3 regions of the Paenibacillus sp. S-12 genome follow, and region 3 is predicted to be linked to each of the others. Evidence: riboswitches for the same ligand, from Rfam matches in the RefSeq annotation. Region 3 holds a riboswitch; each other region holds the start of a gene.
The links. Region 3 has a riboswitch for cyclic di-GMP ahead of NO352_RS19055 (4'-phosphopantetheinyl transferase family protein). Riboswitches for the same ligand answer to the same signal wherever they lie in the genome.
Positions count from the first base shown of each region.

Region 1: it holds a riboswitch for cyclic di-GMP, as region 3 does, so the genes downstream of both, NO352_RS23080 (CAP domain-containing protein) here and NO352_RS19055 (4'-phosphopantetheinyl transferase family protein) in region 3, are expected to answer to the same signal.
Region 2: it holds a riboswitch for cyclic di-GMP, as region 3 does, so the genes downstream of both, NO352_RS23255 (MucBP domain-containing protein) here and NO352_RS19055 (4'-phosphopantetheinyl transferase family protein) in region 3, are expected to answer to the same signal.

Region 1 is NZ_JASIUF010000026.1:73,640-81,226, reverse strand. It holds gene NO352_RS23105 (glycosyltransferase family 2 protein) at 1-743, opposite strand, end outside; gene NO352_RS23100 (SGNH/GDSL hydrolase family protein) at 945-2,066, opposite strand; gene NO352_RS23095 (alpha/beta-type small acid-soluble spore protein) at 2,232-2,525, shown strand; gene NO352_RS23090 (NAD(P)/FAD-dependent oxidoreductase) at 2,591-3,511, shown strand; gene NO352_RS23085 (class D sortase) at 3,593-4,243, shown strand; gene NO352_RS23080 (CAP domain-containing protein) at 4,315-5,376, opposite strand; cyclic di-GMP riboswitch class I at 5,503-5,593, opposite strand; gene NO352_RS23075 (alpha/beta hydrolase) at 5,825-6,127, shown strand; gene NO352_RS23070 (stalk domain-containing protein) at 6,337-7,587, opposite strand, start outside.
Region 2 is NZ_JASIUF010000026.1:115,901-123,487, forward strand. It holds gene NO352_RS23255 (MucBP domain-containing protein) at 1-3,705, opposite strand, end outside; cyclic di-GMP riboswitch class I at 3,857-3,944, opposite strand; gene NO352_RS23260 (ABC transporter ATP-binding protein) at 4,394-5,317, shown strand; gene NO352_RS23265 (ABC transporter permease) at 5,307-6,014, shown strand; gene NO352_RS23270 (cold-shock protein) at 6,255-6,455, shown strand; gene NO352_RS23275 (TVP38/TMEM64 family protein) at 6,758-7,405, shown strand; gene NO352_RS23280 (hypothetical protein) at 7,493-7,587, opposite strand, start outside.
Region 3 is NZ_JASIUF010000019.1:64,688-72,274, forward strand. It holds gene NO352_RS19050 (non-ribosomal peptide synthetase) at 1-2,993, opposite strand, end outside; gene NO352_RS19055 (4'-phosphopantetheinyl transferase family protein) at 3,021-3,740, opposite strand; cyclic di-GMP riboswitch class I at 3,824-3,910, opposite strand; gene NO352_RS19060 (copper amine oxidase N-terminal domain-containing protein) at 4,467-7,577, opposite strand.

The DNA.
Region 1 (7,587 bases), on a different contig from region 3:
TGATAAGCAGAGTTATTTCGCAAGTCTGACGTCAGCTTGATAAAATAGGCATACATTTGCTCCAACTCCTCGCGATTCACATGGTGTTGATGCCCCATTCCCCGACTTATGCTGTTGGCCGACAAGGTTGATCCAATTTGCAGTTTCCGCAGCCGCATTTTCTCCGTCCATGGACTGAAGATGAACTTCATTACAAAGGCAGGAAAGGGATTATCTACGAACGGATAATCGACATACGGATGTGAGGACCAATGTCTTCCTGGTGCATAGTTTCCATGGGGGTAGCGATGAATATATCGCCCTAGATCTGGTAATATATATCCATGGTGACGCTGTCTGACGAGTGGTTGTTCTGGATCGGGCTCTCCATATGAATAGGCAGGATCATCGATTAAATAGATGTGGCGTACATAATAAATTGAACTGCCAAGCATATCTAATGATGCGAAAAAATGCTCCTTATTAGAAACACACAGAAACTCCGTTGTATTGAGCGTCATTTTCCAACCCATACATTGCTGCTCTATTTCCATTACTTCTTGATCCACCAGTATTGCATCAAACTCAGGTACACGTGAATTTCGAATCTCCCAATGGGGAACCAACTGTTTGCAAATATCAACGGATCGATCTGTTGAGCCACGATTAATCAAAATACCATGATCAAATAGTGGAGCATGATGTTTTAACCACCATGGCAGCAAATATTCCTCATTGTAGAAGTGAGAAATTAGGATTCTCATGTCAACCCCCCTCTTTTTCTATTACTATATGAATCTTGAATGATAGAAGTCTCCCATAATCGTTCCTCCGTTCAAACCTATTTTTCTTTCAGCAATGTCGTTCTCCACATTTCAAACGGCGCTAATCGTCAAATAGAGGACGCCTGCTGGGGGCCTCCTCTAAATTATTTCTATGCAACTCTTTTCCTTGCTTGTGTAATGTTACGAATTCTTCGCCAGTATTTCTCTCAGCACAGGCTCCAATCCGTTTGCTATCTGTATAAACCCTAGATCAGTAGGATGAGTACCGTCAACATAGCATTCATGGGCATGCAATGGCAGCAGCTTTTCTCCGTCATAGAAATGGATATTGCCATCCCCTGCTTGATGCAAGGATTCCACTAATGTCATCTGCATATGCTTGCTCGCTTGATGCAGCTTGACATCCTCAGGATCGAAGCTTGTGTATGAAAACGGAAGTCTCGAAAGGACCAGAATTGGGACAGTTGGATGCTTTTCTCGATAGATTTGAATAAATTGCGGGAGTGTCTTGGCATATAGCTCAGGAGAAACACTGTTTGCTTCATAGTCCAGCACAAGACAGGCTGGATCAGAAATGGAAGCAATGATATGAGTCAGCTCCGGCTCCCCCTTTCCGCTCCCCGAAAAGCCAAGATTAATAAACTCCCGATTCATTTTACGGCTTAGTATGTTCGTATAGCACATGCCGGGTCGGGTCGCACATGCTCCTTGTGTAATTGAGGTTCCGTATACAATAATCTTCCTCGCATCCTCATAGCTCGGTGGAGGCTCTACTAGAGCCCCCTTTTTCAAGCCTACTTGGATTTCCTTTACCCCCTGATATAACGGGAAGTTCAAGACAACGAGTCTCCTCTCTTGTGCGTCACGGAAAAATAAAACAGACTCATACTCGGATTCTCTTGGATTCCATCCTGTCGTACTTCGATAGTGCAGCTTGCCATCTACTTCGACATAGCAATCAAATCCACACTGTCCTGTCGCTGCCATATGATACATATCTCCTGTTCCGGACAATGTAACACGGAGAAAAAGCTTGGAAGAATTCGTCACGAATCGAATCTGTCCGCCTGCTGTATGATTTGCCAATATGTCCACTGCCTCTGGAATTGAATACTCCGGTGATACAGGGAGACGGCGATATCTCCCCTCTGCGGCAAACCAATGAAATCCTGAGATCATAAATGGCTCCTCGAGTGGAGAATACCACACCACATCAGACGTATCTGTCCTCTGCTGCTCAATTGGCATTTCTTCTTTTTTTACCGGCATAACATCCTGTACAACCTGATCGTCAACGTTCATTCCCAAACTCCTCTCAAATGGCTTGTTCACCCAATGAAACGCATGGTGATGGATGATTTCTCCATCCACCATGCTGCTTTCCTTTTCCTTTCCACATAAATTCTAGTTTAGAGGGAAACTTACGAAGAGCACTTATCTACAAGTTCTAAACAGGAGGTTATTTGTATGTCACGAAGAAGCCGCCGTAAGCTGCTGGTTACAGGTGCGGAACAAAGCGTCAATGCCTTCAAAGCCGAAGTCATGCGCCGTGAGGGATTTGCCGTCGATCCGAGTCGGCCGAATGATGTGAAATATGAGGTGGCCAAGGAACTAGGCGTCCCTTTGCAGGAAGGCTACAATGGGCAACTGTCCACTGAAGACGCGGGTCGGGTAGGAGGAAGAATTGGTGGATCGATGGTGAGAGAGATGATTCGCTTGGCACAGGAAAATTTGACGAAGCAGAATGGAAGCAATGAATAACTGCCAGAGCATAAAAGAAACCATCCATTCGCTTCAAAAGCTGAATTATAGAAAGGTGTCCCAACATGTGCTATGAAAGCATTATTATTGGTGGCGGCATTGCAGGTCTTCAAGCTGCCATTCAGTTAGGCAGATATCAGCATCGCGTACTGCTCATTGATAATGAGAACGGCAGGTCGACGATCTGCCGTTCCTACCATAACATTCTTGGATGGCCTGATGGAGTATCTGGCGAACAGCTTCGCCTTCTCGGGAAACAGCATGCTAAATCTCTCGGCATATCCTTCTTGAAGGATACCGTGATACAGCTTTCGCGCGATGACTCACAGGGTTTTCTTGTGAATACACTGGAGAATGGTCAATTTGCAGCATCAACACTGTTACTGGCAACCGGAATTATGGATAGACTCCCGCCCTTGCCTCATCTCATGCCTTGTCTTGGGCTTACCGTATATGTATGCCCAGATTGCGACGGCTATGAGGTAGCTGGCCGCCGCACTATCGTAATGGGTTCAGGCCCTACTGGGGCGAATATGGCGCTAACGCTATCTTATTGGACTTCCGACCTCATTTATATTAATCATGAGCAGAAGCCCTTATCCATGGAACACATGGAGTTGTTAGCTGAGCATCATATAGAGCTAGTTAATGAAGGTATCGATTCTATTTTATGCGAGGAAGAAGGTATCTTCAGCGGCGTGAAGCTCACCGATGGCAGAACGATAAACGGTGAGCGCGGGTTCGTTGCTTTTGGCGGCAATGAAGTGCGTTCCTCGCTGGCTGAACAGATCGGCGTAGAGCGTCTCGAAAATAAGCATATCATCGTAGATCCCCGTACAAAAATGACCAATGTACCGAATGTATGGGCGGCCGGAGATATAGGCGTGCATTCCGAGCAGGTTACAATCGCATTGGGCGAGGGATCACAAGCTGCGATCTGGATACATAAAGCACTCATGCAAAAACGAGAAGGAAAGAACAAATAAATCTGTATTTCCTCATGGTCAGTCGTGGAAAATAAGTCTTCGCATACGGTACAATAGAGGCACGAATGCAACAGTAAGGGGGTGCCTCTTATTTCAAAGAAGAGATTAATACTATCACGGTTGATCGGCGCTGCAGCGCTATTGTTACTGCTGACCGGATTAGCTCTTATCCTGTTTCCCAAGTGGAACGAATACAATGAACAGCAAAGAGAGCTTCGCTTGCTTACCGAATGGGACAATCTCCCTCAGGATATCATTCCTGTGTCCTCAACATCAGAGAGCGATCCGGCCGCCGGGAAGAAGAAGCTCCAACCGAAAGTCATAGATGGTCTGCATGTGTACGGCACGATTTCTATAGCGAAAATTGATTTGCGCGAACCTATGGTGGAAGGGGCTACTCCGGCTTCTCTTAAGGTGGGAAGCGGAATTGTGGTGCCTGGACGAATGCCGGGAGAGCTCGGCAACTTCGTATTGGCAAGTCACCGCAGCCTGACCTTCGGCAGGCATTTCAATAGACTGGATGAGTTAACAGCAGGGGATAAGATTCAGCTGGAAACAGCCGAACAAACGTATACCTACACCGTACAGTCGAAATCCGTCGTCGTACCGGAGGATCTGTCCGTTCTGGATCAGAATCCGGATGCACGGGAATTGACATTGATTACTTGCGAACCGATCGATACGGCTACCCATCGACTGATCGTCAAGGCTGTTATGGACAACACGCTGTAATAAGTTTGCAGAAAAAAGCGCCGCCTTCAGTATATGAATGCGGCGCTTTTCATGATTCATGATTCTATTAACTAGCTTTGCGGCGTAAAGAAGTTCTGCGTATAGTAAACTTTCGATGGGCCTCCGAAATATACCCCCACACCAATGCTAGAGAAGCCTCCCAAAATATTGGCGCGATGGCCCTTTGAATTCATCCAGTTCTCATGGACAAAAATCGCGCTAGTCTGCCCGGCTGCTATATTCTCTCCTGCTGACTTATACACGATTCCGTCTGCCTTTATCCGATCGAATGGAGACTTGCCATCTGGATTGTTATGATCGAAAAAGTTTCTCCGTCCCATGTCTCCACTATGCTTGCGCGCTGTTCCGGCAATTTTATCATTCCACTGCAGCGGCTTCTCACCATTGCGGACGCGAACCGCATTTGCAAGATCGAAAACCTGCTGTTCGAAGCTTGTCCGCAATTGCTCGCTAGGCGTACCAAAATAGCCTTTGAATGACAGCTCCACCTCTTCAGAGATAAATTGGACAGCCGTTACTGTACCGCGCTGATTCAAATCATAGAACACGGTTGCATACGCATTGCCAACCTTGTGCAGGCTGTATTTCCCACCGTTGTCCCTGTAATGATAGATCGTATTTCCTTTTTTAATACTGCTAAGCGACGTCCCAAAGGCTGCTGCAACTTCCTGCTTCGTCGCACCGAATCCAATGCCGCCATAGCTTCCCTTTGCATTTGTGTATAGGGCCACAACCTCATGATTGCGTACACCTACCTGTACATACTGCTTATAATCCTGATTGTAAATATACCACTGAAAGCCATATTCACTAAGGTCTTTGCGAGCAGGTTGGCCCAATCGCTCAATAAGTTGCTTCTCGCTCATGCCCATCGAAATGCCTTGGACATTGATTGCTGCTGTCTGAGGCGCATTCACTTTTTCCAAGGAAGGGGTCCCGCTTCCGCTCAGCTTATCTGCTGCATAGAGGGCAGGCTGAGAAATGAACATCCCGAACAGCATTGATGCGCTAACCAGCAGCGTTATTCGTTGCTTCCTGCAAGCTAGCCATAGTTTATTTTGTTGTTGAATCGTTGCGTTGTTGTCTTTTGTTGCTGTACAACGTGTCCGCATCCTTACCATCTCCCATTCTTTGACGTTGTCCGCTCGAATGAGATGAACACCAGGGGCGCTTCTTCATACGTACAAAAAAGCGCCACCCTAATGGCGGCGCACTTAAATAGACGCTCATATTGCAATTAGGGCAACCCGGCTGTCATCGCATTGTGTAAATGCATTAGACCCGTGGCTTTGCGTCCCCTGCTTTCGCTAGGGTTTGCCATTATCCAAATGTAACAGTTATATGTCTATGGTAACATGCAACTAAATGGCTTGTACACATCTGATTCATAAAGATCCCTTGATTCGTCAAAAAAGTGACATTAGCCGTCTTTGTTCTAGATTCTGAACAAATATTGAAATTGCTGAAACACAGACTTTTAAACGAATCTTACACCAACTGCCGGCTTCTTTTTAATCTTCATCACTTAGGCTGAACTTTGTCATTCGTCAGTTTGACAGCTTGAATGCCGGTCATATTTCAAGCCCGCTAACAGGAACTATCGACATGGACAAGACTGTCATGGGACATTCCTTCGGGGGCGCAACTGCCTTCAACGTGCTGAACATAAATGGTCGCGTAAGCGCAGCTGTTAATATGGATGGCTCCCTCTATGAGCTGGACATGAATCCACTTAGCAGCAAGCCCGCCATGTTCCTGAAGGCCGATAAACTCGCTGAAATGAAGGAACAGCAGCGTAAAGGAATCGGGGGACACCTTCTAAAGGGTGCCAACAATGAGTTCCCCGAAGTAACGTGTCATTAATCGTACGAAAGCAAACCGGGAGGGCAACTTTGCTTCCCGGTTTCGTGATGATACAGATTACACGGCTTTTATTTGCACCTGTATTGCTAACGCTGCCAACGCAAATAACCGGCCATAAGGCCGGCTATTTTGAATAAATCAGCTATCTTCAAGTAAATACATTTATATCATAAGCATAAATAATGGCTGTTTTTTCTCGTAACTAGAATTTAGGATTTTAACGGAATCACATTTTTGTCAATCTGCGCCTTGGATGCTTCCCCAATGAGCCCTAATCTCCACAATGCCGTTCCCTTCAACTGATAGCGTTTAGCTAGTCCAATCACGCTGCTAATCGTCTTCTCATTCTCACTCCAAGTGGAAATGCCTAATATCAGCTTCTCCTTCGGCACTTCCTTCAGAGCAAGCTTAATTGCCTCATTCACCTTGTCCAACGGCTCCGGAACTTTCCCTCTCGTATATTCATACGCCATAATAATGAGATCATCCGCCGCTGTCGAAAGTGTCTTGTAGTCGTATCCTTTATAAGCTCCATTCAACGGATGAAGCGCCAGAGACAGCTTGATGTTCGCTGCTTTGGCCTGTTTGGACAAGCCGATAACGAACTCATTATAGTCCCGCTTCGCTTTTTCGATATCGCCAGACAGACCCAAACCTTCGAAGTCGAGCACAATACCGGAAAATCCCTTGTCTGCGACAAGCTTCATAATGTCTTCAATCGCCTTGTCTCGCAGCGCCGCATCTTCAAGCATTTTCGTCAGCTCATTTTTCCTGTCAGTCGAAAATACCATCAAATACGGACTCGTTCCATCCTGCTTGGCCTTATCCAATATACTCTCAGGAGTGATATCCCCTGCAGCTTGAGGCCAGTTGTACTCGGAACCGCTTGTTGTAATCGTCCCATCGTCCTGAAGCCGTGCCCAGCCAAATGCAACCGAGTCAAATTGAGGAATGTACTGACGCTCGCCGAAGGATTTCAGCGCATAGAAAGCCAAGCTGTACATCTTCTTCGGCGGGGATTGAAGTGCAACAACCCGACTCTTCTGATCCCAAGATACTTGTGCACCGAACTGCTTGCTAAAGAAGCTAAGGGGAATATACGTGGTGCCTGCTCGTGAAAATGGCGCCGCTGCCAATTCTACCTCTTTTCCGCTGACCTTAGCTTTCTTCTGATTTAATTGAAGAACTACTACCTTTTTCCCCTCAGCAGTCGCTTGATTCGCTGTTACTGTCTTACTCTTGGCATTCCACAATACCTCAATATTAAGCGCCTCAGCAATGCCACGGAACGGAACCATCGTGCTTCCCTGTACAATGACGGGTTCAGCAGCAAACTCAAGCGGATAACCATCCAGCATAATTTTGGTTTTCGTCGAAGCCTGGCTATTTCCTGCCGCCGCTGCTGCAACCTCTGACTGCTGCGGGAACAGCAGTGTAGAAGCTACCAGCATAGACATCAA
Region 2 (7,587 bases), on a different contig from region 3:
GTGACCGCTGATATCGGAGAACATCGTATTCGGCTGCTCGTTCAGCTTATCGAATCTCGAAGCAATCGCGGCGAACTCTGCTCTTGTAATTGGTCTTTCCGGCAGGAAGGAGCCATCAGGGTATCCCTTGATAATGCCCGCATTCTCCATGGTGGAGATGTGCCTGTTCGACCAACGTTTTTCGGCAATGTCCTTATAGGAGTTCGTGCCCTTCAAGAAGTTAGCCCGTGTGCTATTTTCCATTAGGCGATAGAAAATAACAGCTACTTCCTCGCGGCTAATTAGATTTTCCGGCTTGATTTTACCGTCCGGATATCCATTGATGTAATTGTAGTGATAGCTGGTTTCTAACTTTGGTACCGGCGGCAATGGTTGTACTGGTGGAACTTGTGGTAATGGCTTGGAGCTTGGATAATAGGAACTACTGCCGCCACTGCTGCTGCCTCCGCCACTTGAGTTTCGTGTGTAATAGAAGATGTATTCTTGCCCTTCCTTATCGGTGAAGGTGTAAGTGTCAGTGGATTTCACAGGTGTGTACCCTGATATGGACAGTGCTGTAAGCTCTACTTTTTCCCCGGCCTTGCCGTTCTTCGTCGTTGGATTCACCAACTGCTTGCCTGTTCCCTGCTCCACATACTTAATTGTCACATGTTGATCTGGATGAGTAATTGGATTCTTAATGTAGAGGATAGAGAAGGTCTGAGTCGCTTCTCCCGTGAAGACATAGTCATAAGCAGCGTGTTCCGGGTTGTAGACTGCATCTGTCACAGTAATCGGTGTAGGTTTCAGCGTAATGTGTTCCCCGGCTTTGCCTTTCAGTGAAGTTGGTTCTGCCAGCGGTGCAAGAGTTTCCTTATCCAGATGCAATACCGTCAGCAGCAATGGCTCTACTGGTTCGCCCTTCTTGTAGTAAATCGTATACAGTTGTTCTGGAGTCCCCTCAATTGTAATGTCATGGTTGAATTTTATTGGCTGGTACACGGCGTCAGCGACGGAAATTGGCTCAGCTGTTACATGAACGACTTCGCCAGACTTTCCACTGACCGTAGTAGGTTCATGCAGCACTGCGTCAGTGCCTTCTTCAAGATGATGAACAGTTACGAAATAGGTTGGCAGCTCTTTCTTGCTGTAGAAGAACGTATAGGATTGTTCAGCTTGCTCAGTGACTGCGTATTCATGCTGATAGGAAGCTGGCACGTAGATTACACCATCAACTGTAATATCTTCTGCTCTCAGTGTGATGGTTGCCCCAACCTTGCCGCTTGTTGAAGTGGACTCCTTCAGAACTGTGCCAGTAGCTGCATCCTTATAGTGGACGTGCACGGTGCGTTCTTGAGGAATAACGTTCTTCTTGGTGTGGATGAAGGTATAGGATTGCTCCTCTTTGTCAGTAATGGTGTATTCATGTTCATAAGTGTTAGGAACGTAGACAACACCATTAATCGTAATATCTTCCGCCTTCAGCGTAACCGTTTCTCCAACCTTACCGCTTGTCGAAGTAGATTCCTTCAGAACCGCACCAGTATCCGCCTCTTTATAGTGGACGTGAACAGTGCGTTCTACAGGAGCATTCTTGGTGTAGAAGAAGGTATTCTCTTGGTTAGCCTCAGCCGTGAATGTGTATCTGACTTCCGGATTCACTGGAGTGTAGCCTGTGATTTCAAGTGCAGTCAGTGTTACTGATTCTCCAGTTTTGCCGTCTTTCGAAGAGTCTTTTGCGATAGGTAGCTTGGTATCTTGGTCAATGTAGTGGATGTTTACTTTTTGAGCGTTTGCTTTGTAGAAGAAGGTAACCACGTTGTCTGTAGCTTTGACGGTATAGGTTATTTCCGCCTTTTCAGGCGTGTAACCCGGAATATCCAGAGCTTTCAACGTAACGGCCTCGCCAACTTTGCCTGAACGAGAAGTGTCGTCGTCAGCAATGGACTTGCTCGTATCTTTATCGACGAACTTGATAGTGATAGGGAGATCCGTTTTCTTGTAGAAGAAGGTGTACTCGTTGTCCTTGGCCTTGAACGTGTACTGAACCTCAGTCTTCTCAGGTGTGTAACCCGGAATATCCAGAGCCTTCAACGTAATCGTCTGTCCGATTGTGCCGGAGAGAGAAGAGTCGTCGTTAGCGATGGATTTACCTGTTTCTCTATCTACGTACTTAATCGTTAACTTTTGTGGAGCTAGCGCATATCCGAACCATATGGTTTTATTAGGCTCCTGAATCGTTAACGTTTCTTCTGTAGGGTCAGTACCCTTTTTCAATACATAGTTATCAAGCTTCGGAGCAGGAACCTTGTATTTCGGCCCTATGTCCAGCGCGTCCTTGCCGTTGACGGTGAAGGATCCACTGTACAACTGCTCTGCAAGATCCACACGTTCAACAACCTTGCCGTCTGCGTTAATAGGCTCGCCTTGGTCATTTACCTTGTAGCCTTTCACAAGTATGGAGCCTTTGCCGAAGCTGACTTGCGGCACTTCAAACTCTTTTGATGTACGTTGTTGATTCACATCTGTGTATTCTATGGTAGTTCGCCCGTTTGTCGGGTAATTGACATCGGCGCTTGGATTTTTGGAAGAGTCCATTTTGATGGTATATGTCAAGGTTGCCGGACTTCCTTCTACGATGTTGCCAACGTCCCATACAAACGTTTCAGAAGCTGCATCCCATTTCACTGTCCCTTGAGATACTTTATAGTCTTGATTTTCAACAGGTGCATTACCCTTGAAAATAAGGTTAAACATTTCACCCATCGGATCCTTGACTACAGCATTTTCAGCCGCGTAAGAGATTTTCCCTGCCAGTTCAGAGAAAACCTTCTCCAGCTCCGCACTGTCAGATGGGTAATAGTTGTTTGCTGAAGCGCTGTTTTTTAATACATATACAGCGTTAGCATCATTGCCGACCTCAAGCCCGATCGAATAAATGTTGATTCCTGCATCCTTGGATGCCTTGGCTTGAGATATCGTAGGAATTCCATTGTCCTTAACCGTATAGTTGCCTATCGTGTATCGATCCCCGAACAAGCCAGAGGATAATTGATAGCTGTTGCCTGAACCGATAGTCTTGGTGTAGTCAAAATCTGATAATACAAAGTTGTACTTATTGTTGGGCCATGAATAAGAGGCAGCTTTTTTTGCAGGAGAACTGAACGTTGGCGCACCGTCGCTGAGCAGCACAATAAATTTATTTTTGGCTGAACTCTTGGTAGCTAATAAACGATGTGCTGTGTAGAGAGCGCTTTGTATGTTTGTCCCTCCGGAAGCCGAGATACCCTTAATATTGTTCAGGAGCTGCTGTTTATCATTCTGGCCAAGGAATCCGGATGATGTGTCCTCTGAGCTGGTGCTAAACGTGACAAGAGCAATTCTTGTTTTGACGTTGGAAAAAAGCAGCGTATTTACAAATTTCTCTGCTGCCTTTTTGGCATTGTCTAACCGTTTGTAGGATCTCATACTGTCTGACTTGTCTAAGACAAGTACGACATCGGTGTCACCGGCTTCAACGTTCTTCCCTTCGGCGGTTAGAGTAATCTTCCATTCTCCCGGCGTCCCGGTTGGCTTCGCTGTCTTGCTTAATTTCACAGCACCTGATTCTGGCCAGATTGGATCTTGTGCGGCTGCATCTGCACTTTGCAGTGTGTGAGGAATAAACCCGAAGAACACGGCAAATACGCACAGCCATGTTACAGCTAACTTTACTCTACGTTTCATTCAATTCGCCACCTCATTTTTTCATTTTATTCCTCCCTTAACTACAGTGAGTCCATGCCTCCTCATTCTTATTTATATAGCTCAACGGAAAGTTAATTCCGTCGGAACCTCACATAAATAAAAAAAGTCCGGCTGCAATAACGTGATCGTTAGTTGCAGCCGGACTGTCATAGGTCATAAGACCGTTAGACTCCGAAGCTTTGCGGCCTAATCTTTCGATTAGTGTGCCCTATGAGATTTAATTAAGTGCTTCGTAAATGTAAGCGTAGATGACTGAGATCCTAGGCATAGGGAACTATCATGCTCAATATAGGTTAAGAGGAACAATTTGTCAATGATAAGAAAATACTAGTTGGTATACATACTACAAGTATTAACCTACTAGAGTTGAATCATACATCGGACAGAGTGTCGTATCTTACTCTATTACGAGAAATTGATATGCTAGTGAATTCAGATATAGAACATAAATATTCATTTGAATCGCCGCCATGTCCATATGATAATAATTAGAGTAGTTAAAAGACTGATTTGCAAATTCACATATGGTGTATACAGCCGGTAAAACAATCACCCCATAGGGCTTAAGATTTTTGTAAGGATTGAGTAAGGAATAAGAGAACACTGTCTTATACAATAACTATGAAGACATCGGGAAATTGGCAACTGAGTGAGAGGAGATACTGCCATGACGTATCTAGTACGTACACATCATCTGTCGAAGACGTTCCAAGGCAAAGAGGTCGTCTCGAATGTAAATATGAATATTCGCCAGGGAGAGATCTATGGATTTCTAGGGCCGAACGGGGCCGGCAAAACAACGATCATGAAGATGATTACGAACCTAATTAAGCCTACGATTGGTCAAATCGAATTGTTCGGAGAAACATTAGCTCCTGATTCCTATCATCTGCTATCCCGCATGGGGACAATTATCGAATACCCCGTATTTTATGACAAGCTGTCGGCGAGAGATAATCTGGAACTGCATTGTGCATATATGGGGTATCACAATATGCATTCCATTGATGAGGCACTGGAGCTTGTGAAGCTTCATCATGTTGGAAATAAATCGGTCAAGGACTTTTCATTAGGAATGAAGCAGCGCCTCGGTATCGCGAGAGCAATATCGACGAAGCCGGAGTTGCTTATGTTTGATGAGCCTATTAACGGACTGGATCCGATAGGGATTAAGGAGATCCGGGATTTGCTGCTTATGCTGAGCAAGCAATATGGCACGACAATTTTGATATCCAGTCATTTATTGGGTGAGATTGAGCTTGTCGCAGATACGATTGGCGTCATTAATCATGGCCGGTTAATTAAAGAAGTATCCATGGATGAGGTTCGAATGAAAAATTGTGAATATGTTGAGATTGTGACAAGCGACTGCACGCGAGCTTCATTCCTGCTAGAAGATAAGTTAGGCATACACAATCTGCGGGTTATGGATGAGCGGATGATCCGGGTATATGATCCGAATATCCAGCAAGGAGTGTTGACGAAGGAATTGGTCCTGAATGATATCCAAATTGAATCGATTCACAAGAAAAACAGTTCCTTGGAGCAGTACTTTTTATCGTTATTGGATGGAGGCGATCATGTTGCTTAATCTAGTAAAATTGGAGCTTCGAAAGTTTAAAATTGGCGGATACATACGTGGGGCGATCATAGCTAACGTCGTCATGATGGCGTTACTATTTTTAATGTTATATACCCGGACACCGTTAGATGATATTGCTTTTCCCGAATATAATGCCCTTTTTGCGGGCGTGGATTCAATCGTACGGCTGACGTTTATTACCTTTGCAGCTGTGCTATTATCACGATATATTATCGAGGAGTATAAATCTAAGACCATCAACATCTTGTTCATGTACCCGATAAGCCGGAAAAAGCTCTTGATCAGTAAGCTGTTCATTGTTTGTACATTTACATTCGTCAGCATTATTTTATCTGAAATCGTGCTCAGTGCGATTTTGCTGACGGCTAATGCCGTGAAACCCAGCATTCAAGAGACGCTGACCTTGTCGATTATCGGGGAAGGGGCATTCCAATTCGTGATGAACGCACTGGCAGCGAGTTTGATGAGTCTCATTCCTTTATATTTTGGCATGAAGAAATATTCGACGCCAGTAACGATTACTTCTTCCTTGATTATTTCGCTTATTGTATGCTCCAACAATGTAGGAGTTGGCGGTATATCGTTAAATTCCATCATTATCATTCCAATTAGCTTGGCACTAATTGGTGTATTCGTTATATATATGACGATTAAGAAGGTTGATCGAGTAGACGTTGTGAACTAGCGCAGCTGCTGTCGTGTCCAAGTTCGTTGAAGGTACGGCTTCGACAACGCGATTCAAAAACAAATTAAAAAAACAGGAATTGCTATTTAGGTAATCCTGTGGTAAGATAACTATATTCAAATTTGACCTGATTCACATATTGCAGAGGGTTATTTTGAAACAGAATAACCTTGTCCAATATGTGAATTTTATTTATTAATGTAAATAAGAGGTCATGTAAATTTTAGGAGGTATTTGTTCATGCAAACAGGTACAGTTAAATGGTTCAACGCAGAAAAAGGTTTCGGTTTCATCGAAGTTGAAGGCGGCAACGATGTATTCGTACACTTCTCCGCAATCACTGGCGACGGATTCAAAACGTTGGACGAAGGCCAACGCGTTGAGTTCAACGTAGTTGAAGGCAACCGTGGACCACAAGCTGAGAACGTTGTAAAGCTGTAAGACACGTAAATACAATGCCCCAAACCTTAGGTTTGGGGCATTTATTATAGGTATTCAGAATAAGCTGTACAACAAGGAGCTGACCCTCAGGGTCGGCTTTTTTCATATGCATTGGTAATGATTATGTACGAAGTGAGCTTGGAATGTGCCATGTAATTGTCGATCTTTTTTTGTGCAGGAAAGCGTATGAGCTTCCTAAATTATGTTATGCTATTTGCAAGCAAGCTAAAAATTTGCATGACTGCAAGGGGATAGAACCATTTTCAGACAGATTAATATAGAGGCTGGTGGATACGTACAACATGGAATTATCCGAGATTACCTCTTATTTTACAGAAGAACATTTGACGGCGCTGTTGGAGCAATTCCGTTCCTTCGGGCCGCTGCCCGGCATCTTGTTAACATTCATGAAATCCTTTATCCCTCCGCTGCCTACCATTGTCATTGTTGGTGTCAATGCTGCGGTATATGGGCTGTGGTGGGGGTTCCTTTATTCTTGGATCGGAATTGTGAGCGGCTGCATGTTGACGTTCCTCATCGTTCGCAAGATAGCAGGCCACCCTCTGCTGTCTCGTTGGGCAGAAAAGCCGAAGGTGAAGAAGAGCATGTTGTGGGTGCGTCATAACGCCTTCAGTTATGTTTTCCTGCTCAGTATTTTTCCTGTAGGGCCGTTCGTCCTCATAAATATGGTCGCGGCCGTGGCGCGTATGCGCATTCGTTCCTTCTTCATCGCCATTTTATTCGGGAAGGCGCTAATGGTGTTCACCGTATCTTATATTGGCCACGATATTCAACGGTTTATTGATCACCCATTGCAGCTTATTTTTGTTGTCTTATTTATCGGTCTGTCCTTGTATATTAGCAAAAAAATTGAAGCGCGCTTTACACGTTATGCTAATGAAGATGAACGCAGCGCTGCCACCATAGAACAACATAAGCAATCGGTATAAAGGTTCCCCGGATAAACTCCGGGGATTTTCATTTTTACAGAAGAAATCTGGCTCATTACATGACAACCATAATAAACCTAATGAACGTCAAGCAAACGCTGCTCTTGCTTTGTGCAGGATCTCGGTAATGCGTGCCTCATGCTGCTCCAGCTTCTTCTTGGACTGATCAATTTGACGAATAA
Region 3 (7,587 bases):
GGGAGATCAAGCAGTGGTATATCACCCTCTAGAACGCTCAACCAATAAGGCTCATGCTCTTGCTCATCTTGCACACGTGCAGACTGCCACTCTGCGTAATCCTTATATTGCAGCGTTATTGGCGCAAGCTGCTCACCCTCATACAGCGCCGCCAATTCTTCTGCAAAGACGCTGAGTGATGTCCCATCAAATACGATATGATGGATATCCAGCATCAGCACATAGTGTTCAGGCGCGAGCTCCGCAATAGCAGCTCGCAAAAGCGGTGCCTTATCCAGCTCAAATGGGCGAACGAATGCTTGCGCCAGTTCGCCGGCCGAACGGCCTTCCGCTTCCATGACCGGCACATCCAGTTCGATCGCTGCATGCACTTTCTGCACTACCTTATCCTGCTCCCAGTGGAACGAAGTCCGGAACGCTTCATGCCGTTGGACTAATTGATTCAATGCCTGCTTCAGCCGATCAGTGTCCAACTGGCCGTTCACTTCATACACAAGCGGGATGTTATAAGCCATGCCGACACCGCCTCGCTGTTGAAGAGCGAACATCCGCGTCTGTGCTGGAGCGAGACAATAGTGCGACTTCATTTCAACAGGCGCAATCGACTCAAATTGAGCTTCCGCTCCTCCATCAATCTGTGCAGCAAGCTTGCCGACAAATGGATTAGAGAACAAATCCTTAAAGGATAACGAGACATGGAATTCAGCCGAAATACGTGCCTGCAGCTGCCCCAGCTTCAAGGAGTGTCCGCCTATTTCAAAGAAATGATCCTCCGTACCGACTGGGGATATTCCGAGCAATTCCTCCCAAATCTTCGCCAGCTTCTTCTCAGTCGCCGTTGTCGGCGCTTGATAGTTAGCGGACATGCGCTCCTGCTTCTCAGGCTGAGGCAGCTTGGCCCGATCGATCTTCCCGTTGATCGTCAGCGGCATCCGCTCCAAGAACATGAAGTAAGCTGGCACCATGAATTCCGGCAAATGCTGGGCTAAATACTCGCGCATTATAGCGGCTGTCATATCTTCATCTGCGACAATATAAGCACATAGCGCCTTCTGACCAGGCGCTTCCTCGAAGGCAACAACCAATGCTTCCGTTACCTGTTCATGCGTATGAATTTGCGCTTCAATCTCGCCAAGCTCCATGCGATAGCCACGAATTTTTACCTGATGATCCTTGCGTCCCACGAATTCCAGGTTTCCGTCTGGCAACATGCGAACAAGGTCACCCGTCTTGTAGATGCGCTCACCAGTCACAAATGGACTATCGATGAACTTATCGCGCGTCATTTCTTCCTTGTTCAGATAGCCGCGTGCTACACCTTCACCACCAACCCACAGCTCTCCTACAGCTCCAATCGGCTGCAGCATGCCATAATTATTTACGACATAGGCAGTTGAGTTCGTGATCGGTGTACCGATTGGGATCGTGCCCTCTCCTTCCTCCTTCATCAGATAGGAAGTCGAGAAGGTGGTGTTTTCCGTAGGCCCATAGATATTCGAGATGTCGATCGGTGCACACTCCTTGGCTGCACGATAGAAATGCTTCGGCGACATCAGCTCTCCACCTACGAGTAATTGACGCAAAGGCGCAAAAATGCGTGGATTGCGATCCACCAATTGAATGAAAAGCGCTGTTGTTAAGAACATGGTCGTTACACCGTGGCGAACGAGTGCTTGCTCTAATTGTTCTGCATCTAAAATGACTGTCTTGTCTATGAGAACCAGACCTAAGCCGTTCAGCAACGAGCCCCATATTTCAAATGTTGAGGCGTCAAACACCAATGACCCCGTTTGCAAAATTCGATCGCCTTCGTTAAACTTCACAAAATTCGTTCGCTTAACTAGGCGAACGACATTGCGATGGGTAACCATAACGCCCTTAGGCCGTCCTGTCGATCCAGATGTATAAATAATATAAATAAGATCTTCCGGCTGATTGATAGATGCCAAATTATCTCCTGACTCATCAGCAAGTGTCGGGTCATCAATATAGATAAGCTCCATGTTAGCAGGCAAATCCGCCTGTGATGAACGGCTTAACAGCACATGCTTCGTGCGGCTGTCTTCCAAAACGTACTGAATGCGATCTTGAGGATGATCCGGATCAATAGGTACATAAGCTCCCCCTGCCTTGAGGATAGCCAATATCCCTATAACCATCTCCGCACTTCGTTCTGCCATAATCCCAACGGAATGCTCACGGCCAATGCCCCGACTCTGCAATCTGCGCGCTAATTGGTTCGCACGCACATTCAGCTCACGATATGTCAGGTCACGGCCATCTTCCTTTACAGCCACCCGGTCAGGATGAAGCTGCGCCTGCTCCTCGAACAGTGCCGGAACTGTAAATGTATGCGGGTAATCTACCCGAGTCTGATTCATTCCTTCGATCAACTGGTGCTTGTCCTGCTCCGTTAACATCTCCAGTTCGCCAATGCGCTTCTGAGGGTGCTTAACCATTTCCTGCAACAGTTGCAGGAAATACTCCGCCAGCTTCTCCACCGTCGATAATTGGAAATGATTTTCCTTATAGTACATGGTAAACAGCAGTGTCGAACCAACTCCATCAACAGATTGGATGCAGCAATGCAAACCGCATTCCTGTGTCCCCTCCGGAAGCATCGGTTGAGCATCTGCTCCGTACCAGCAGTATGTTGCTACATCGCTGTCTATTCCTATTTCAGAGCAAGTCAGGTTACGCCCTTCTGTGCAAGCCAACAAACTGTTATGAATGTTCATAATTCCTTGCATGGTCACGTCATCCTGGCTGACTACGGTATGATTGCCATTGCCATTACTCGATTGAACGGCATGAAGAGTTACTTGCTGTGAGTTGTAGAAACGAGACAACAGCGTTGCCCACGCTCCGCATATGACGGATTCCAACTTGACCGAATGCTCGGTCGAATGATCCTTCAGAAGACGCAACGTCTCCTCAGGCAGCTCAATAGAATGTGCGTCATAGCCTGTCAATCGTTCTACTGTCAATTCCATGAAAGCCAATCTTCGTCCTCTCCTTTATCACGATCCAACCCATTTCATAAACCAATGAGTCAACTGCTCCCATGTGATGTACTCTATTTGCTTGGCAAAATCCATATGCTGTGCGCACACAGTCATACAATAGCCTGTTTCAGGAACGACATATTGCTTTACATAATAATGATTAACTTTCCATAATTGATTACGCTGTACAGGTACGGCTGTCTCCTGCACGATTTCGAAAGTGCTTGGAAGCTGACTGAGACCTACACCAATTGCCTTCAACACACTTTCCTTAGCCGTCCATATGTAAAAAAACAATTCCTGACGCGCACGGCAGTCGTCCGTATTTGCAAGCAATTCCAGCTCACGCGGCGAGCATATCAGCCTAGCCACATCCATGCTCCATTCCCCTGCTTGCTCAATATCAATCCCGATTGGCGCTCTATCCAATGCCACTGCAATGAATGCACCGGCATGAGAGATGTTGAAAAATACCGGGTTGCCCTCTATATACGGCTTGCCGAATGAATGAGTACGAATAACAATCTCGTCGTTCGATCGGTTCAGCGCTCGAGAGAGCAGGATGCGAGCCAATATATCAGCTGCAACCACGCGGTAACGATCTTTACGCTCTCGAAGTCTGTCTAACCGTTTGTATTTTTCAGGCGTAACATACGGGATAAATCGATCCATCAACGAAGCTATGTTTTTATAGGAAGTACATTCGTCCCACTTCAGCAACACAATTTCCATCATTTACCCCAACCTTTGTGCGCAAAAAAAAGGCCATTGGGAATAGCCTTGTCACCAAATAACCGTTGTTTGGTTACCGCAACTCGAATGGCAGCCCGGCTGCCATAATCCAATAGACGTTAGGCCCGAGGCTTTGCGCCCCCAACTTTCGACTGGGTTTGCCTTTTAATCCTGATGTTGTTCTTCTTGATGTCTCCATTGATTGTTGCAAATCGATTACCAGGCAAGAATGTCATAACATTGTTTACGCACTAGTTCTTGTGACATGTATCGCGTGATTAGGTCTAAAGTACATATTACATATCAGCATGCTGGATACCTGTTCACAATTATCCAACTACAGACCCATATTTTATATCGGCTGCTTAAATGAAAAGATTAATACCTTTTCATATCAATTTTCAAATTTTCGACACGGACAATCATTTTTTGTCATTTTTTAGTTGTAATTAAGTGTTTTTTCGACTTTTTTCCGACAAAAACACCCCTAAACTGCGTTTTTTCTAACATTTCCATTCGTTTCCTCTCCTTTTTTCATTCGACAAAATTGTCGATTGAAGACCTAATGTTAAAATTACTCCTTATCATTGAATACCAGCATAAAAATCCCTCTTATCCCTAAAATAATTCCCTTATGAATGCATAAGAGCCTCGAAATGCATTCGAGGCTCTTATAAAATGCTATTATTCTATGCCGTTCAGTCTGTTTGCCATTGGCTTGATTTACTATCAGTTTCCAACAATGATTTCATTAGAGGCATTTGAGAGAGCATTAACCGTTGCATATCGTCCATCCGCTACGGACACCACAAATACTTTATAGGCAACACCAGTGCGAATTGGATTTCCGTATACATCATTATCGGACAACGAGAACATGGTCGATCCATCGCCCGACACGCTTACCAATTTATAATTATTTCCTCCCACACGATTCGCCTGATCCAGGTTGAATGAATCTGCCGATACGGAAGGAACGACCATTACTCCATAATAGGCAATTCCGTTGTCGCTGCTTGGCTTCGAGAAGTAGGCCTTGAATTCATTCGCTCCTTCTCTCGCCACAAACACATTCGTAGGGGCCTGCACGGATTGATCTACCAAGGAAAATTCACCAGAAGGCGAAGACAAAGCATTCGAGGAGCCGCTTCTATTGTCAGCTACCGTAAGCACAAAGACCCGGTAAGCAATACCTTTTTGAATGACATTCCCTTGAACATCACGCAAGCTGCTTGTCAGCGATTGTCTCACATAGCCACTTTGGCTTCCAACCCGAATATAGCTTGATGAACTCACAAGTCCCGCACTATATGTGTCAAAGGCATAAGACTGATCAGCACGAACGACCATAATGCGGTATTCATTAACATAAGAATTGTTGGATGATGCAGCAAAGCCCACTTCAATATCGCTGGCATTGCCGTTTCCGCCAATAATCTTCGCTTCTACATTCGTTACAACATCAACTGAGGCATTGCTTCTGAGCGTAACCTCAGGAGATGGAGCAGACAACGCATTGTTCGCTTGATTATTCGCGCTTACAGAGAGCACAAAGACCCGGTAGCTAATACCGTTGCGAATTGGCGCACCATCCACATCTCTTGCATCCGAACCAAGTACTGTTGACAAACTGCTGCCATTACGATTCACGACCGTCGAGTTCCAACTGTTTACTCTGTTCGCTTCCGTCAGGTTAAAACGGCTTGCATTGGAAGACTTCACAACCATGACACGATAATGATTCACATTCGATTCATCTGCGGCACGGTTGAATGTTACCCCCATGTTCCGTCCATCATTGTAATTGCCGCCCATACTGCTCGCCGATACGTTCGTTGCTGGATAGACCGTCGAATTGTTAGACAATGTAATCGAATCTGAAGAGCTGGACAAGGAATTCACATAGCTGCCGCGTCCAACCGAAAGCACGTATACTTGGTAGCTGATTCCATTGCGGATCAGATCGCCATCTACGTCTCTAGCAGTAGAGCTCAGCTTGAGGCTGATGTCTCTTCCATTCGTGTTCACTGACGTGTAGTTATAGCTGGATACGTTGTTCGCTTCAGATACATCAAAGCGATACGATCTGCTTGATTTCACAACCATGATGCGATACTGGCTAATATTCGATTCATCCGATGCACGATTAAAGGTAACCATCATGTCGCGGCCGTCATTATAATCTCCTACATCGCTTACTCTTACATTGGAAGCATTGTATACCGTTGAGTTATTCGAAATATTGATGGAATCGGATGCGCCCGACAATGCATTGTAGTCAGAGTTGCTATTCGAAACTGACATGACGAACAGACGGTACGTTTCCCCTCTGCGGATTAATGAGCCATTCACATCACGCATATTAGATGGCAATGTTGAAGTAATGCTATAGCCATTCTTCGAGACATCATAATAATTGCTGGATGAAACCCGGTTTGCTTCAGTCAAATCAAAGCGATAAGCATCCGAATATTTCACTGCAAAAATCCGGTAGTAGCTTACGCGCGATTCATCGGAAGAGCGATTAAAGCTGATCTGAATATCGCGGCCATCTCCATAATTGCCCACTTGGCTAACTTTCGTAATCACTGGAACACCAGCTGATTGTCCAAGCGTGATCGAAGATGAGCTGGAGGACAGCTTGTTGCTATACGAGCTCGTATTGCTGACAGATACGACAAATACGGTATAGGACACGTCTTTACGGATATAGTCACCTGATGTATCTCTTGCCGTCGAACTCAATGTTGTCGTCAACGTATAGTTACTGGACTTCGATACAGTGGTATAATTTTGGCTGGATACGCGGTCTGCTTCATAAGCATCGAAACGAGATGCATCCTTCGTTTTAACGACCATAATCCGATAATTTTGAATTTGACTGTCGTTAGATGGACGAGTAAAGCTAACCTGCATATCGCGGCCATCGTTATAATTCGCCACATTGCGCACTTGCACATTCGTCGCCGCTGCAACTGCATTATCGCCTAACGTAAAGGTAGAAGATGAGTTAGAAAGCACCTGATCGTTACTCGATCTGCCCACTGACAATACATAAGCTTCATACTTCACATTCGTGCGAATATAGTCTCCATCTACGTCACGGGCGCGAGAATCCAATTTGACTACAGGATCGTCAGCGTTTTTGTTCACTACGGTATAATTGCTGGAAGATACGGAGCGTGCTTTGTTCAAATTAAAGGAGTTTGAAGCTTTAACAATCATGACGCGATAATGATCAAGATTATATTCATTCCTCTCCTTGGAGAAGCTCACTCGAATATCGCTGGCATCTCCAGACTGACCGGAGATTTGAACCGTAACATAGTTTACGCCTTGAAGATTACCGGAATAGTCAGGCGTTGTTGGACGATCCGGGTACGTCGGGCGATCCGGGTATGTCGGCGAACTGCCAGAAGTCACGCGAACGACTCTCGTTTTGTTGTCATAAGTGATTGTAGCACCCAATGATTCACTTACGAAACGTACCGGAACCATCGTTCTGCCACCCATTGCTCTAGCTGGAACATCCATATAGACAGTTCTTCCATTGACCGTTGCCGCTTTGGAGCCCAAGGTCAAAATTACCGAGGTTCCTCCCTTGTAAGCTGACACCTTCTTCGTTTTGTAATCGTAACTTACACTGGCGCCAAGCGCCTGGAAAATAGCCGCCATGGGAAGCAGCACACGGCCTTGCGTGTAAACAGGCGATTGACCTGTACTAATACTGCTCCCATTCACGTATACGGTGTAAGCTGCAGGCGCAGCTTGCGCCGGTACAGGCATGACCAGCGTAAAGCCAAGTGCTGCCGCAACAAAACCTGATATTAGCTTTTTCACATTTTCACCC